Regions from separate parts of the Pantoea sp. X-Soil-MYKO-1289 genome, predicted to be linked through region 2. Evidence: predicted binding sites of a transcription regulator. Region 2 holds the regulator's gene; each other region holds the start of a gene.
What was found. The regulator LexA, encoded in region 2, represses DNA repair genes until DNA is damaged. The targets are predictions, from matches to a motif close to TNCTGTATGTACATACAGNA.
Positions count from the first base shown of each region.

Region 1 (3,383 bases), 2.2 Mb from region 2:
CGCGACGGTCCGGAGCCAGGCAGTCGATCAGAGCCTGACGGCCTTTCACGCTGTCACAGGTGTTGCCGGTAACTGGGTTAGATTCGCCCATGCCACGTGCAGAGATCTTGTTAGACGGGATACCTTTAGATACCAGGTAGTCAACCACTGACTGAGCGCGTTTCTCAGACAGTTTCTGGTTGTACTGGTCAGAGCCGATGCGGTCAGTGAAGCCCAGAACGACGACTGAACCGTCTTTCGGATCCATTGAGCTCAGCTGGCTGTACAGCTGATCCAGAGCCTGCTGGCCTTCCGGCTTCAGGGTAGATTTGTTGAAGGTGAACAGCACGTCAGACTTCAGGGTGAAACGCTTGGTTTCAACAACTGGAGCCGGAGCCGGCGCCGGTGCTACAACCGGTGCTACTTCATCCTGACCGAAGCGGTATGAAACGCCTACGCTCAGCATGCCGTTGTCAGGACGTGCGCCAACGGTCTGTGCGTCACCGATGTTGTTAACCCACTGGTAGTCCAGACGAGTTGCCCAGTTCTGAGTCAGAGCGTATTCAACACCCACTGCTGCCAGCGGAGAAACGCCGGTGTCGTGGTCGCTGATGCGGCCGTTGACAACGTTGTTCTGAGTTGCGTCAGCGCGCCATACCATACCACCCAGACGGGTGTAGACATCCAGATCGTCGGTGATCGGATAGCTCAGTTTAGCAGCCAGCTGAACGCCCTGTGCTTTGAATGCGCCGTTGTTCACGGTGCCTTTGTTCGGCATACGGCCAAGCCAGTCGTAACCCAGCTCGAAGCCCAGGTACGGGTTAGCCTGGTAACCGACGAATGCACCAGCTCCAAGCTGAGATTCGTGAGTCGGGCCATTGTTGTTGCCATAACCGTTACCGTAGTAACCAGTATCGTGATACTGAGACCAGCCCAGTTTAGCACCGGTATACCAGGTGTCATCTTTCGGAGCGGCCTGCGCTACGGTAGCGAAGCCAGCCAGTGCCACTGCAATTGCGATAGCTGTCTTTTTCATTTTGCGCCTCGTTATCATCCAAATAGGCAATGAGCAAAAAGGGATGCTCTTGGTTGTAATCCTTCGCCGGGTTAATACGCTCGCTTATGACTCTACCGATTAAAAAAACGGAGATTATTGAGCACCCTGGCGAGGTAAAGTCTACAACGAGATTGGAAAGTTACAAGTATGATGTGAGGGGATGCTGCAAAAAAACAGGGCTTTATACACATATTCTAACATTTCGCCCGGCCTTCATGCCGTCGCGCTTTAAGGCAAAATGCAGCTAAACCATTGTCAAAGCTGGAGGGAAAAGAATCAGTGGTTTAGCCGGAACAAAAAAGGTAAATGGCGCGAGAAAAATCCTATTTTTACTTAATGAAACAAATCCGACTGAATTTTTAGTCCTTTATTTGGTCGCAGCGTGGGTTCGCTCGTCCCATTTGGACGCATAATTAACCCCAGCGCTTTGCCTTCGGCCGCTGCCTGTTCTAATTCGCGGCGCTCTTCCTCATCCAGATCGTAAGGTATCCACGCCAGCACCACGCTGTAATTCCCTGTACGCAAAGCTTTAATCATCGCCTCGACAGAGGTGCATCGCTCAGAATCCGCAACGTGCATACTTTTTTCCAGCGGCAAGCCCGACTGCTGCAGCCAGGCGCGATTGAGCTTGTGCGCAGGCGTCAGCCACAGCTGCCAGCGAGACTCCTGGCTCAGCTGTTGCAGTAACGGCAGCAGCAACATTTGCATCATGCCGGGCTGCTCGCTGTAGCGCAGTTCCGTAATCCAGCCGCTGTGCTGCGACGGTTTAGACGCGGATACGTGACGGTGAGCGAAGCCTGCATTATTAAAGTGTTGGGTGCGCATAAGTTAACCACTCAGCATTGGACTGTATGGATATACAGTAATGACTTCCTGGACAAAGATCAACCTCAAATTTGGAAAACGGCTCGCAAAAAAAGGAGAAGGTCGGGCTGGAATAAAAGAATTAATTGAACCCTTAATTAATTTTTTCTATATCTCTAACGGTTTGATAGTGATGGCTTTTTATTAATTGCACACAAGGAGAGCGTGTCATGAAAAAACAGCACCCTATTGTAGAACAGTCCCGCAATCGTCTGGCCGCGCTAGGCCACATCGAGTCGCGCACTCAGTTTGGCGGCTATGCGCTGGCGGTGGAAAAAGTGGTTTTCGCTCTGGTCAACGACGACGCGCTCTACCTGCGCGCCAGCGAAGCGCTGCGGGAATATGCGGCGCGACAGCCGATGCAGTCGCTGGTGTTTCGCAAGCGCGGCGCCGAGGTGAGCCTTAACTACTATCGCGTCGACGACGCGCTATGGAGCGACACCGATCGTCTGCTGTCGCTCTCCGCCGCTTCGCTGCGCACCGCCCGACAGGAGACGCTGGCCAGGCAGCGGCCGCTGCGGCTAAAAGATCTGCCCAATCTTAGCCTGCGCATGGAGCTGTTGCTGCTCGAGGCGGGCGTGACAACCGTGCGCCATCTGAGGGAGCTGGGATCAAAACGGTGCTGGCTCAGGCTCAGAGCGATCAACCAGCATATCGGCTTTAAAACGTTGCTGGCGCTGGAAGGCGCGATAAAAGGGCGCCATGAAGCCGCCCTGCCGCAAACGGTCAGGGCGGAGCTGAATGAATGGTATCAGGAGACCTTAAAAGGCTTTTAAGGCTGCGCCAGCGTCCGGCGCAGTCGGGCGATCTCTGGCAGCAGGGCAACCAGTAAACCGAGCTGCTGCAGCACCAGCGGAGCGCGCGTCTCTTGATTGGCAGCCATATCGCTGATGCGCTGCGTCAGCGCGCTCTGCATCGTTTCCGCTTCGGCGTCGCTCACCACGTCGGTTTGCAGCACATCTTCGACATAGCAGACCGTATCGTCGAGCAGCGTCAGCAGCGCGCCGTCGTTCAGCTTATCGCGATGCGCGCCCAGCGCAGAGATATAGCTGAGGAAAGAGTGATTAAGGCAGAGCAGCTGGAAAGCGGACTCTTTGTATTTCTGCTGCGTTCGCGACTCGCCGCTCATATTGGAGACCACCGAAGCCAGCTCCGCATCGGCGTTGTGGGCGTCGCGGCGCGCGATACGATAGGCAAGGCGGTTGTCTTTGCCCTGGTGATACTGCTCCATAATCGCATCCAGATAGCGGCAGTTGGCATTCAGGGTGCGCGCCGCCACGGCGGGCAGCTGGCGAAAACGCCAGTCGGGCCAGATAAACGCCACCGCCAGCCAGGCGAGCGCGCATCCCAGCAGCGTGTCCACGATACGCGGCAGCGCCACCTCGAAACCCTCTCCCAGCAAATTGAAGCAGAGCAGCACCAGCAGCGTGATAAATAGCGTCGCCTGCGCATACTGCACCTGACGAAAGGCGAAAAACAGCAC
Region 1 covers NZ_AP036004.1:1,532,181-1,535,563, forward strand. Annotated here, with positions in the region: gene ompA (porin OmpA) at 1-1,015, opposite strand, end outside; gene sulA (SOS-induced cell division inhibitor SulA) at 1,370-1,861, opposite strand; gene AC6I7Z_RS07270 (TfoX/Sxy family DNA transformation protein) at 2,071-2,676, shown strand; gene yccS (YccS family putative transporter) at 2,673-3,383, opposite strand, start outside.
Region 1: the regulator LexA is predicted to act here: its motif matches at 1,882-1,901, upstream of sulA (SOS-induced cell division inhibitor SulA).

Region 2 (3,383 bases):
AACTTTGAAACCAGCGTTTTAAGCGCCATTCACGCCGCCAGATCAGCCAAAGCGAAACGCCGCGTAGCGCAAGAAAAACCGTGACCGCCAGCCATAAACCGTGATTGCCTAGCCAGGGGAGAGTCAGCAATGTCAGGAAATAGCCCAGCGCGGCCATCGCCATACTGTTGCGCATTTCGCGTCCGCGCGTCGCGCCGATAAACAGGCCGTCCAGCAGATAGCACCATACGCCCGCCAGCGGCAGAACGATCTGCCAGATAAGATAGCGATCGACCAGCTGCCGCAGCGACTCCAGCGAGGTCAGCATCGACACGATAGCGTCGCCGCTCGCCGCGTAAATAAGCGCAAAGGCGAGCGCGACCATGCCCGCCTGTCGGCAGGCGGCGCGCCACACCGACAGCAGTCGTTTGCCGTCGCGCGCGCCATAGGCCTCGCCGGAGACGGCTTCCACCGCGTAGGCGAAGCCGTCGAGCGCATAGGCGGTAAAGGTGATGAACATCAGCAGCACGGCATTAGCGGCGACAATTTCCGACCCCAGTCGCGCGCCGATAAGCGTCAGCGAGGCAAAGCAGAGCTGCAGCAGCAGCGAGCGCAGCATAATGTCGCGATTGAGGCGCAGCAGGCGGCTGATATCGCCGCGCCAGCTCTCTTTCAACATCGCTATCGAGATGCCGCGTAGCTTCAGTACGCGCCACACCATCGCCAGTCCGACCGCCAGCGTAACATATTCCGCCAGCGCCGTGGCGCTCGCCGCCCCTGCCACGCCCCACTTCAGCCCGAGCACCAGCCAGAGATCGAGCAGAATATTGACCGCGTTGCCCACCACCAGCAGCACGACCGGCGCGCGGGCGTACTGCACGCCCAGCAGCCAGCCGAGGATCACCATATTCGCCAGCGTCGCCGGCGCGCTGAGCCAGCGGATATTAATAAAGATCGCGGCCTGCTCCTGCACCTGCGGATCGCCGCCCGCCAGCCGACCTGTCAGCGCGCTGAGCGGCTCGCGCAGCAGGATAAACAGCAGGCCCGCAAGCAGCGCCATCAGTAGCGGCTGCGTCAGGGCGCGCGCCAGCGCCTGCGTATCCCGCGCGCCAAAGGCCTGCGCGGTAATGCCGGTGGTGCTCATGCGCAGAAAGAGTAAAAGCATAAAGACGAAGCTGGTCGCGGTCGCGCCAATCGCTACGCCGCCAAGGTAAACCGGACTGTCGAGATGGCCGATAACGGCAGTGTCCACCAGGCCAAGCAGCGGCACGGTGATATTGGAGAGGATCATCGGCAGCGCCAGCCGCCAGAGTTGTCGGTCGTCAGCAGAGAAGAGACGCATCAGCCGGTCCATGCCTGAAAACGTTAAAAGAAGCGAGGCGGCCCCGGCGCGACGTTAGCCGCAGGAGACGCGTGAAAAGATTAGCGTACAGACGCCTGACGAAGGGATGCAGGCGTCTGAAGGCCAGCGGTCAGAGCCACTCGCCGTTGCGCACCACGCCTACCGCCAGACCTTCAACGGTCAGCGACTGCGTGCGGGTGTCGACGATAATCGGCTCGAAGTCGTTGTTTTCCGGCAGCAGATGAACCACGGTGCCCTGCTTTTTCCAGCGCTTTACCGTGACTTCGTCATCAATGCGCGCCACGACGACCTGACCGTTACGTACATCCTGCGTTTTATGCACAGCCAGCAGATCGCCATCCATAATGCCGATATCTTTCATCGACATACCGGCGACGCGCAGCAGGAAGTCAGCAGAGGGCTTGAACAGGTCGGGATCGACTTTGTAGTGCGTTTCAATGTGTTCCTGCGCCAGCAGCGGCTCGCCGGCGGCGACGCGGCCGATTAACGGCAGTCCGTTGGACTCTTCCTCTTCCATCAGCAGGCGAATGCCGCGTGATGCGCCGGAAACGATCTCGATAACGCCTTTACGCGCCAGCGCTTTGAGGTGTTCTTCGGCGGCGTTGGGGGAACGGAACCCCAGCTGCGAGGCGATCTCCGCACGCGTTGGCGGCATGCCCGTCTGGTTGATATGGTCGCGAATCAGGTCATAAACCTGTTGCTGCCTGGTGGTTAATGCTTTCATCCCGCCCCCTGGTTGTTTATACAGTCGCTGTGAGTATATACAGGTATTGGCGAAATGAAAACCAAAACCCAGGGAAATAACAGCCATTTGGGTAATTCTGGAAAGGCTATCGCAAATGGGTCCAGAGCAGCGCGACCCAGACAAACAGCGCCAGTATGATAGTGAGCAAGACGGCGGCGGATCCCATATCTTTCGCCCGCCCCGCCAGCGGATGACGCTCCTGGCCGATGCGGTCGACCACCGCTTCAATCGCGCTGTTGAGGATCTCGACGATGATCACCAGCACCACCGATCCGATCATCAGGATGCGCGCCACGGTGTCGACATCCAGCCAGCAGGCGATGACGATCGCGACGATGGCGGCCGTAGCTTCCTGACGAAACGCGGCTTCATGCTGCCAGGCGGCGCGCAGCCCCTGCCACGAGTAGCCTGCCGCTTTTACAATCCTGAGTAAACCGGTGGTATTACTTGCCATTGCGAGGGAACCCTTTTAGTTGTTTGACGTCAATGTCTGGGCCAGGTGCGTTTGGCACCACCACAGATCTTCGCAGCACTTTCTGATATGCTTGCGGCGCTTTGCTAACAAGAGGCTTCATGTTGTCTATGTCAGGTTGGCGTAAACTTTATTATAAATTGTTGAATTTACCACTTTCTATTCTGGTAAAAACGAAGGCTATTCCGGGCGATCCCGTTTCCGAACATGGACTCGATCCGACGCGGCCGATTATGTACGTGCTGCCATACGATTCCAAGGCGGATTTGCTGACGCTGCGCCAGCAGTGTCTGAAGCATAATTTGCCCGATCCGCTGTCGCCGCTGGAAATCGACGGCGCGCTGCTGCCGCGCCACGTGTTTATCCACGACGGTCCGCGCGTATTCCCCCATTTCGGGCCGAATACGGAATCGGTGAAGATTTTCCACGAGTACCTCGATCTGCACCGCAGCAATCCTCAGCTCGATATCCAGATGCTGCCGGTATCGGTGATGTTCGGGCGCGCGCCTGGCCGCGAGGTTCAGGGCGACGATGCGCCACACCTGCGCGAGCTTAACGGGGTTGAAAAGTTCTTCGCTATTATCTGGCACGGCCGCGACAGCTTTGTGCGCTTTTCCCCCACCGTTTCGCTGCGCTGGATGGCGACGCAGCATGGCACCGACAAATCGATCGCGCAGAAACTGGCGCGCGTGGCGCGCATTCATTTCGCGCGCCAGCGTTTAGCCGCGGTCGGCCCGCGTCTGCCGGCGCGTCAGGATCTCTTCAACAAGCTGCTGCAGTCCAAGGCGATTGAAAAAGCGGTGGAAGAAGAGGCGCGCAGTAAA
Region 2 covers NZ_AP036004.1:3,734,053-3,737,435, forward strand. Annotated here, with positions in the region: gene dinF (MATE family efflux transporter DinF) at 1-1,321, opposite strand, end outside; gene lexA (transcriptional repressor LexA) at 1,452-2,066, opposite strand; gene AC6I7Z_RS17810 (diacylglycerol kinase) at 2,173-2,541, opposite strand; gene plsB (glycerol-3-phosphate 1-O-acyltransferase PlsB) at 2,670-3,383, shown strand, end outside.

Region 3 (3,383 bases), 2.8 Mb from region 2:
GGTAGCTATGTGCGAATTGCTCGGGATGAGCGCTAACGTTCCAACCGATATCTGTTTCAGTTTTACCGGCCTGGTGCAGCGCGGCGGTGGAACCGGGCCGCATAAAGATGGCTGGGGCATCACCTTTTATGAAGATCGGGGTTGCCGCACCTTTAAAGATCCGCTGCCAAGCTATAACTCGCCCATCGCGCGGCTGGTGCAGGAGTATCCCATCAAGTCCCATTCGGTGGTGGCGCATATTCGCCAGGCGAACCGCGGGCCGGTCTCGCTGGAAAATACCCATCCCTTTACCCGCGAGCTGTGGGGACGCAACTGGACCTACGCGCATAACGGCCAGCTAAAAGGCTATCGCCAGCTGGAAACCGGCCACTTCCGTCCGGTGGGCGAAACCGACAGCGAGAAGGCCTTCTGCTGGCTGTTGCACAAGCTGGCCACGCGCTATCCGCGCACGCCCGCCAACTGGCCGGCGGTGTTTCGCTATGTGGCGGAACTGGCGGGAGAGCTGCGGCAGAAAGGGGTGTTCAATATGCTGCTGTCGGACGGGCGCTATCTGATGGCGTTCTGCTCGACCAATCTCTACTGGATTACGCGCCGCGCGCCCTTCGGCAAAGCGCAGTTGCTCGACCAGGATGTGGAGATCGATTTCCAGCAGCACACCACCGCCAACGACGTGGTGACGGTGATTGCGACGCAGCCGCTGACGGCAAATGAAACCTGGCACCGCATCGTGCCAGGCGAGTGGGCGTTATTCTGCCTTGGAGAGCGCCAGGAATGATTTAGAGGCGGCTTCGGGATTGACGATCGCCGGGCTGCCGCTATTCATCACGTAGCTGCCGCTGGCGACGTTGACCGTCGGCGGCTGATGGTATTTCGCAAAGTAAGCGTAGCCGGGCTGCAGCTCACGCCAGAAGCTGGCGTAGGTGGAGTAGCGATGGCGCTGCATGTTGCTGTCGGTCATGCGGAACGGGAAGATGCTGATGTTCACCTCTGACTGGCCGTTACGCAGCGCCGCGTTCACATAGGTAAAAATCTCGTCCATGTAGGCGTCGGTCATGGCGTAGCAGCCGATCGACTTACAGTCGCCGTGGATCATCAGATAGTTGCCGGTGTAGGCATGCTCGCGATCGTACTGGTTGGGAAAGCCGACGTTGATGGCGCGATAAAAACGGCTGTCGGGCTTAAGCTGGTTGAGCCTGACGCTGTAAAAGCCTTCCGGACTTTTAAAATCCCCTTCGCGGCGCTTCGGGCCGAGGCCGCCGGAAAAGTTACAGATGCGGTAGGTATCGAGCAGGCGAAATTCGTTGCCGATTTTGCCATAAAGCTCCAGCGTGCGTTCTTCCTTGAAAATCTGCAGATAGACCGGGGTACCGAGTAGCTGTTTCTTTAATTCTTTACTCACCGGCGTCGACACTGGCTGCGTCGGCTCGGGAGTCATTGCCATGCTGAGGGCTGGCATCAAAATCATCGCAAACAGAAGTGCGATTTTGCCCATGCTGTGTATACCTTGAGTGAAGAGAACGATGACGCGAGACGCGTCTCAGACTTGCATTATCGGAAAACTCCGCTACCGCAGCGCAACATTAGCATTGTCTGTTTTTTTATCAAGACGCCGCCGGGTAAATTCGCGTTTTCCTCGAGATATCACGGCCAGAAATTTGTAAACTTTAGTGGCGACGGATGTTAAATCCGCTTTTCAGGCGCGCCTGACGCGTCGAGGCTTTTGCATCTGTACATCTATACAGTATCATTAGGCGTGACGGAAAGCGGATGGCGGGCAAGCGTGAAAATCATACATGTCGATATGGACTGCTTCTATGCAGCGGTGGAGATGCGCGACAATCCGGCGTTGCGCGATATCCCTATCGCCATTGGCGGCAGCCGTGAACGACGCGGCGTGATCAGCACCGCCAACTATCCGGCGCGCAAATTCGGCGTACGCAGCGCGATGCCCACCGCCATGGCGCTGAAGCTCTGTCCGCATCTGAAGCTGCTGCCGGGGCGCTTCGACGCCTATAAAGAGGCGTCGCAGCAGATCCGCGACATTTTCCTGCGCTATACGCCCCTGATCGAGCCGCTGTCGCTGGACGAGGCCTATCTCGACGTCACCGACAGCCCGCACTGCCACGGCTCCGCCACGCTGATCGCGCGCGAGATCCGCGACACCATTCAGCGCGAGACGGGGCTGACCGCTTCGGCCGGCATCGCGCCGATTAAGTTCCTCGCCAAAATCGCCTCCGATCTCAACAAGCCCGACGGGCAGTACGTTATTACGCCGCAGGAGATGCCGGATTTTCTGCTGTCGCTGCCGCTGGCGAAGATCCCCGGCGTCGGCAAGGTGGCGACGAAAAAGCTCGAGGAGATGGGACTGCATACCTGCGCCGACGTGCAGAAAGCGGACGTGGCGCAGCTGCTCAAGCGCTTCGGCAAGTTTGGCCGCGTGCTGTGGGAGCGCAGCCACGGCATCGACGAGCGCGGCGTGGTAGTGGAGCGCGAGCGCAAATCCGTCGGCGTCGAGCGCACGCTGGCGGAAGATATTCACAGCTGGGAAGCCTGCCTGGAGATTATCGATTTTCTCTATGCGGAGCTGGAGCGCCGCCTGACGCAGGTTCGGCCCGACAGGCAAATCGCGCGGCAGGGGGTGAAGCTCAAGTTCAACGATTTCCAGCTGACGACGCAGGAGCATATCTGGCCGGAGCTGAACAAAGAGGATTTGATCGCGGTGGCGCGTAAAGCCTGGGATGAGCGCCGCGCCGGACGCGGCGTGCGGCTGGTGGGATTGCACGTTACGCTGCTGGACCCACAGCTTGAGCGGCAGCTGCTGCTGGGGTTGTAACGAACAGGAAAAAAACAGTGATAGTGCGGCATGATTCTTCAGTGCCAGCGCAGGTAGCCTCGCCCGATCGCAAAGTCGCTGTTCGTCATCCCTGACCGCTCGGCCCGCGCCAATACGCACCTCATCCCTGAGGCGCGCCCGTTTCGGGCCAACGCGCTGCGTTGTTCAAAAACGCTCCCGGCGTTTTTGTCCCTGGCGCGGGACGCTTTGCTCTTCGGGCGTGGCTACCCGCTTGCTAAGCTATTTTGCGGTCTGTGAAAATTAAGGCGCCGGATAGGTGTAGCGGCGGTGAATCGCCTCGATCCCTTCCAGCACGTCGGCGTCCAGCGTCAGGTTGAAGCTGTCGATATTGATCTTCAGCTGCTCCATCGTCGTTGCGCCCAGCAGGGTGCTGGCGACGAACGGCTGCTGACGCACATAGGCCAGCGCCATCTGCGACGGATCCAGGCGATGCTTCTGCGCCAGCGCCACATATTCCGCAATCGCCAGCTGCGACTGCTCGCCGCTGTAGCGCGTAAAGCGGCTGAACAGCGTGTTGCGCGCGCCAGCC
Region 3 covers NZ_AP036004.1:907,821-911,203, forward strand. Annotated here, with positions in the region: gene AC6I7Z_RS04325 (class II glutamine amidotransferase) at 8-775, shown strand; gene dpaA (peptidoglycan meso-diaminopimelic acid protein amidase) at 746-1,492, opposite strand; gene dinB (DNA polymerase IV) at 1,781-2,833, shown strand; gene AC6I7Z_RS04340 (NADP(H)-dependent aldo-keto reductase) at 3,095-3,383, opposite strand, start outside.
Region 3: the regulator LexA is predicted to act here: its motif matches at 1,725-1,744, upstream of dinB (DNA polymerase IV).